2 linked regions of the Hydrogenispora ethanolica genome follow. The main gene of each other region encodes a partner of the protein of the gene in region 2 in a complex. Links are inferred from orthologs where the notes say so. Each region holds a gene or a part of one and is shown on either strand. Other genes may lie near its edges. The genes, in order: pcrA and uvrB.

Region 1 (3,303 bases), on a different replicon or contig from region 2:
CAGCTGGTTCTCCGCTTCAAAAGGGGCCGCCGCCAGGCGGCGGGTCTCGCCGTTCACGGAGTACTGCGGATCGTCCTCGAACAACAGCAGCGTCAGTTTGCCGAAACGGAGGTAAATCTCGCCTTTGTCGGGATCCCAGTCGCTATTGATATGTAAATATTGATTCAGAAAGGGCAGATTGATAAAACGAACGCCGTTCTCGCCGATCCGGACGCCGATCTCCGGGTCCAAAGCCTTGCCGTCCAGGGTCACCCGCAGCAAGCCGCCGTCCTCGGCCCGCGCGCCCCCTCCCGCCAACAGCACCAGGCAGATGGCGATCAGGCCGGTCATCAAAATCAGCCACGATGGTCTCTTGGCCAAAAAATTCGCCGCCTTTCGGGTTGATCATTCTACCCTCGGGCGGCGTTTCCTGCCAAATGCTGCTTAAAAAGATGTAGAATCTTTTGCCGGGCCTCACTCCACCAATTCCAGGTTGGCGTAAGCCAGGATCAACGACTTGATGCCGAGGCCGGGGAAGGCCACTTTGACCTGGGCGTCCCCCCCGTTGCCCTCTTTGGTGACCACCGTGCCGATGCCCCATTTGGCATGGCGCACTTTGACCCCCACCCGGATCGCCGCCGGATCGCTGGCGGCGCGGCCGGCCGGCTGCCCGCCGGCTTGGGCCCGGCCGGTGCGGTTCGCGAGGCCGGCCGGTTGCGGCGCCGGCTGGGCCGCGCCCGAATGGCCGGGGCGGTTGGCGCCTTTCAGATTGACCACGCTCGCTTTGGGCAACTCCAGCAGGAAGCGCGACGGCACCGAGACGCTGGTGCTGCCGTAGACGGTCCGCATATTGGCATGGCTGAGGTAGAGGCGGCGCCGGGCGCGAGTGATCCCCACGTAACAGAGGCGGCGCTCCTCCTCCAGCTCGTTGGTTTCCATCAGCGAGCGGCTGTGCGGGAAGAGCCCTTCCTCCAGGCCGACCAGGAAGACCACCGGGAACTCCAGGCCCTTGGCGGAGTGCAGCGTCATCAGGACCAGCGCGTCGGCGTCGGCCTCGTAATTATCGACGTCGGCCACCAGGGCGACGGTCTCCAGGAAGGCGGCCAGACTCTTATCGTCGCTGTTCTGTTCGAACTCCACCGTCAGGGAGATGAATTGGTCGAGGTTCTCCAGGCGGCTCTGGGACTCGATGCTCCCCTCGTTCCGCAACTCCTGCAGGTAGCCGCTCTCCTCCAGGATCAGCTCGGCCAGCTCTTTCACGCCGAGGGCCTCCCGCTGGGCCACCCATCCGGCCAGCAGCTTGAAGAAAGCCGCCAGCGGTTTCAAGGCCCGCGAGGTGAGGCTGGGAATCTCCTCGAGATGATCGGCGCCTTCGAGGACCGCGTAGTTGTTATCGTCCAGGAAGAACAGGAACCGTTCGTAACTGGCGTCGCCGATGCCCCGTTTCGGGACATTGATCACCCGGCCCAGGCTCAGCCGGTCGGCCGGATTGTAGACCAGCCGCAAATAGGCGAGGATGTCCTTGATCTCTTTCCGCTCATAGAAGCGCAAGCCGCCGAGCACCCGGTAGGGCAGACCGCGCTGGATCAGCGCTTCTTCAAAGCTGCGCGACTGGGCGTTGGTCCGGTACAAGAGGGCGAAGTCGCTGTAGTGGTAGCCTTCCTCCTTGACCAGCCGGTTGATCTCTTCCGCCACGAACCAGGCCTCTTCCCGTTCATCGTCGGCCCGGTACAAAAGGAGCTTGTCGCCCTCCCGGTTCTCGGTCCAGAGCCGCTTGGGCCGGCGGCCCCGGTTGTTCTTGATCACCTCGTTGGCGGCGTTCAAGATATTCTGGGTGGAGCGGTAATTCTGCTCCAGCTTGATGATGTGGGTCTGGGGAAAGTCCCGCTCGAACTCGAGGATGTTTCGGATGTCGGCGCTCCGGAAGCTGTAGATCGACTGGTCGTCGTCCCCGACCACGCAGAGATTCTGGTACTTGGCGGCCAGCAAGGTCACCAGCACGTACTGGGCGTGGTTAGTATCCTGGTACTCGTCCACCAGGATATAGCGGAACCGCTCCTGGTACTTCTCGAGCACCTCCGGGAACTCTCGGAAGAGCCGGACCGTCAGCATGATCAGGTCGTCAAAGTCGAGCCCGTTGTTCTGATGGAGTTTCCGCTGGTAGTGCTTGTAGACCTCGGCCACGGTGTTGGACCAGTAGTCGGCGGCTTTGCGGGCGTACTCCTCCACCCCGACGAGCTCGTTCTTGGCGGCGGAGATCGACGCCAGGAGCGCCTTGGGGTGGTAGCTCTTCTCGCTCAGATTCAGATCCTTCAGCACGTTCTTAACGACCGTGGCCTGATCCTGGGCGTCGAAGATGACGAAGCTCCGCTCGTAACCGAGGCGTTCGATCTCCTGGCGCAGGATCCGGACGCAGGCGGTGTGGAAAGTCGAGACCCAGATCGCTTCGGCGGCCGGACCCACCAGGTTGGCGACCCGCTCCCGCATCTCGGCCGCGGCCTTGTTGGTAAAGGTCACCGCCAGCACCTGCCAGGGCGCGACTCCTTCCGAGAGCAGCCGGGCAATGCGGTGGGTCAGCACCCGCGTCTTGCCGGAACCGGCCCCCGCCAAAATGAGAAGCGGCCCCTCGGTATGGCAGACCGCTTCGCGCTGTGGTTCATTCAAACCGTTCAAAATATCCATGAAATGTCACTCCAGACCATCGCTATCGCGAAATCGCGTTCCAAGCCGGCGGCGTTGAAACGGGCCGGCGGATCGCAGCGTATATACTTCCATTCGGCGGCCGGGTTTTCCTGCCGGACCGGCCATGAAAAATTAAACCGCCGCGGCGGCGCCGGCCGGCTGCCCCGGCATGCGGTGGGCGATGAAGAAATTGGCAATGGCCAGGACGCCGGCGGCGAGGAAGATGCTTTCAAAGCCGAGGCGCTCCCACAGCAAACCGCCGAGCATCGGCACGGACATGGCGATCATGTGATCCATCGAGATGCCCATCGACAGGGTGGGCGTCAGATCCTCCTCCGCCACCAGGTGCTTGTGGAGGTAGGTGGTGCGGGCCATGGCCACCGAACTGAGCAAGAGGTCAATGATGAAGCAGGCGAAGACCAGATAGACGGCGGACTCTCCCAGCCCCAGCCGGCCCGCGAAAGCGTAGCCCAGGCAGACTCCGAGGAACAGCACTGCCTCGGCGCTGATGATCTTCCGCTCGCCCAGGCGGTCGATGAGCCAGCCCAGCCACGGCTTGAAAACGATCCCGATCACCGCCGCGATAAAGGTCAAGGTGGCCATCATCAGCGGCTTTTGGCCGTAGACCTTGACGATGACCCA
Region 2 (3,309 bases):
CGGCCTGATCAAAGCCGAATGGCCGGAAGAACAGATCATCAGGCAGCTGGACGCCGATCTGGCCCAGGTTCCGGGCGCGGTCGGCCTGAACAACCATATGGGGTCGGCCGGAACCCACGATGACCGCCTGATGGAGATCCTGATGAAAGCCCTCAAGGAACGGGGGATCTTCTTCGTGGACAGCAATACCGGAGACGGCGCCCACCCCTCGGTGGCCGGCAAATACGCCCGGGAATACCGGGTGCCTTATGCCAAACGGCGCATCTTTATCGACAACTCCAGCGATCCGGAGTCGAAAAAGAACGCGTTGCGGCAGCTGATGGCGCTGGCCCTGGCCGAAGGGGAAGCGATCGGAATCGGCCATGTCCGCGAGGGGACGGCCGAAGCCATCCGCGCGGTGCTGCCCGAATTCGCCGAGGCCGGAGTGCGGATCGTGCCAGTCTCGGAATTGGTCCAATGAGAGAATTGCCTAATTTTTATAAGCCGCCGGTCAGGCGGCTTTTTGACTGCCGGGGCGGCAGTCCCGTTCCGGGGAACCGGCCGTAACCGAAATGTAATTGGTCGGGGAAAAGGGTTTTCCGGGTTCCACGTCGAATATATGTTCGAATACGGAATGACTGAAAAAGGGTATAATGGTTGTGAGGTGTTACCGATGGACCAACGATTTGTGCTCCGTTCCGAATATCAACCCAGCGGCGATCAGCCCGAGGCCATTGCGGGGCTGGCCCAGGGGATCCGGTCCGGCCTGCGCGATCAGGTTTTGCTCGGCGTGACCGGTTCGGGCAAGACCTTCACCATGGCCAAGGTGATCGAGGAAGTGCAGCTGCCCACCCTGGTGCTGGCCCACAACAAGACGCTGGCCGCCCAATTGTACAGCGAATTCAAGGAGTTCTTCCCCGAGAACGCGGTGGGCTATTTTGTGAGCTATTACGATTACTACCAGCCGGAGGCCTATGTGCCCCAGACCGACCTGTATATTGAGAAGGATTCCAGCATCAACGACGAGATCGACCGGTTGCGCCACGCGGCCACTTCTTCGCTCTTTCAGCGGAAAGACGTGATCATCGTGGCCAGCGTCTCCTGTATCTACGGCTTGGGCTCGCCGGAAGACTACGAGGCGATGACCCTCTCCCTCAAATCGGGCGAGTTTAAAGAACGCAACCAGATCCTGCGGCGGCTGGTGGGGATCCAGTACAGCCGGAATGATCTCGGGTTCACCCGGGGCACCTTCCGGGTGCGCGGCGACGTGATCGAGATCATCCCGGTCTATGGCGAAAACATTATCCGCATCGAACTCTTCGGCGACGAGGTGGAGCGGATCATCGAGATGGATCCGTTGACCGGCGAGGTCTTGCAGAACATGGAGGAAGTGATGATCTACCCGGCCACCCACTACATCACCTCCGAAGAAAAGCGCAAGCTGGCGATCCAATCCATCGAGGCCGAACTGGAGGAGCAACTGCGCAAGTTCAATGAAGAAGGCAAGCTGCTGGAGGCGCAGCGCCTGGAGCAGCGGACCCGCTTTGATCTGGAGATGATGAACGAAGTCGGTTTCTGCCAGGGGATCGAGAACTATTCGCGCCACCTGACCGGCCGCGGCCCCGGCGAAGCCCCGGCCACGCTGTTGGATTACTTTCCCAAGGACTTCCTGATGTTCATCGACGAGTCGCACATGTCGGTGCCGCAGATCGGCGGGATGTACGCCGGCGACCGCTCGCGCAAGGAGACGCTGGTCAAGTACGGCTTTCGCCTGCCCTCGGCCCTGGACAACCGGCCGCTGCAGTTCGGCGAGTTTGAACAGCGGTTGCACCAGGTGGTCTATGTTTCGGCCACGCCCGGACCCTATGAGATGAAACGGACCCAAAAAGTGGTGGAGCAGATCATCCGCCCCACCGGCCTAGTCGATCCGGAGATCGACGTCCGTCCGGTCAAGGGCCAGATCGACGACTTGATGGAGGAGATCCGGCAGCGGGTGGCCCGCAACGAACGGGTGCTGGTGACCACGCTCACCAAAAAGATGGCCGAGGATCTCACCGAATACCTGGAAGGCGTGGGGATCCGCGTCCGCTACCTGCACTCGGAGGTCCAGACCCTGGAGCGGATCGTGATCATCCGCGATCTCCGGATGGGCAAATTCGACGTGCTGGTGGGGATCAACCTGTTGCGGGAGGGCCTGGACCTGCCGGAGGTCTCGCTGGTGGCGATCCTCGACGCCGACAAGGAGGGCTTCCTGCGCTCCGAAACCTCGCTGATTCAGACGATCGGCCGGGCCGCCCGGAATGTGCAGGGCAAGGTGATCATGTACGCCGACCACAACACCGATTCGATGACCCGGGCGATCAACGAGACCAACCGGCGCCGGGCGATTCAGATGCGTTACAATGAAACGCACGGGATCACCCCGGAATCGGTCCGCAAGGCGGTGCGCGATCTGATCAGCGCCGAACAGGCGGCCGAGGACAAGGTGGCCTATGAAGCGCAGAAATTGCCGAAACTGAGTCCGGCCGAGATCAAAGCCAAGATCGACCAATTGGAGACCGAGATGCTGAAGGCCGCCGGCGACTTGGAGTTTGAACGCGCCGCCGAGCTGCGCGATGAGATGCGGAATTGGGAGAAATTGCTGGGTAAGAAGGAACCGGCCTAATTGCCTTTGGTGATGGGGAGCTTCCGTGCGCTGGTTTTATTTTCTTCCCGGTTCCGTAATTTGGGCGCGCGTTAGGGTCCATCACCAACGGATCGGGAAGACCGTTGAATGACCAAACGAATCAACCAAGAATCGATACTGCCTGGGTTCGGCGTCACGCCGAGCCCTTTTTCTTATCGCCGGAGGATCTTCCTGGATTGGGCAGTTCCTCCACCCCGCACCGTTCTTCTTTCGATAGCCCGGTACATGCCGTTGCACTGGATTTCCCGCCTCGGCGGGCTCTTCCCTTGGAGATGACTCAAGGGTCGGGCCGAGAATATTTGGGGTCTGATTTATGAGAGCCTCATTGACAAACTCCAATAGAAAAGTTAAAATTAGATAAAAATAGTAAAGTAAAATTAAAAAAATGCTACGAGATCCGAACATTTTGGAAAACTTCGAGGCCGATCTGGATTGAAAAGGAGAACCAGTGGAGATCTGCCAGTCTCCGTTCGGCCGGTGAGGGGAGGAGACGAACTGACTGGGCACGTGAAGTGAAAACGCCCGGACGCTTCGGATGAGACGGCGAGAATGAAACGAAGCGGTTTGCCTTTTGTTATGTTATGATCGTTTCGTGATATCAAAGAAACAGATTCGAAAAAAATAATTCAAAAAAGAAAGTCCTG

Evidence for each region.
Region 1: the proteins of uvrB (region 2) and pcrA are in contact, whole or in part, in a crystal structure (PDB 7EGT), measured with the Thermus thermophilus proteins. The link is inferred for Hydrogenispora ethanolica from one-to-one orthologs. Residues at the interface, in WP_096411307.1 of Thermus thermophilus: Glu23, Leu25, Arg26, Asp27, Gly28, Glu29, Arg30, Phe31, Arg55, Glu326, Asp327, Phe328, Glu379, Ser382, Gln383, His398, Gly400, Arg401; in WP_096412145.1 of Thermus thermophilus: His654, Arg656, Phe657, Gln666, Asp668, Glu669, Lys680, Arg681, Leu682, Ser683, Lys685, Tyr686, Ala687.

Annotation. Positions count from the first base shown.
Region 1 is NZ_SLUN01000004.1:111,421-114,723, reverse strand. What follows is about bases 58-3,043. They hold pcrA (DNA helicase PcrA), read right to left. Parts: upstream 2,662-3,043; coding sequence 454-2,661; downstream 58-453. Other genes in these bases: EDC14_RS04960 (MFS transporter), read right to left, coding at 2,794-3,043; EDC14_RS04970 (N-acetylmuramoyl-L-alanine amidase family protein), read right to left, coding at 58-360. Outside these bases: more of EDC14_RS04970, read right to left, coding at 1-57; more of EDC14_RS04960, read right to left, coding at 3,044-3,303. UniProt on the Escherichia coli protein: A helicase with DNA-dependent ATPase activity. Unwinds DNA duplexes with 3'-5' polarity. Translocates on single-stranded DNA with 3'-5' polarity. Initiates unwinding more efficiently from a nicked substrate than double-stranded DNA.
Region 2 is NZ_SLUN01000056.1:18,976-22,284, forward strand. The notes cover bases 157-3,148. They hold uvrB (excinuclease ABC subunit UvrB), read left to right. Parts: upstream 157-652; coding sequence 653-2,644; downstream 2,645-3,148. Other genes in these bases: EDC14_RS25195 (divergent polysaccharide deacetylase family protein), read left to right, coding at 157-460. Outside these bases: more of EDC14_RS25195, read left to right, coding at 1-156. UniProt on the Escherichia coli protein: The UvrABC repair system catalyzes the recognition and processing of DNA lesions. A damage recognition complex composed of 2 UvrA and 2 UvrB subunits scans DNA for abnormalities.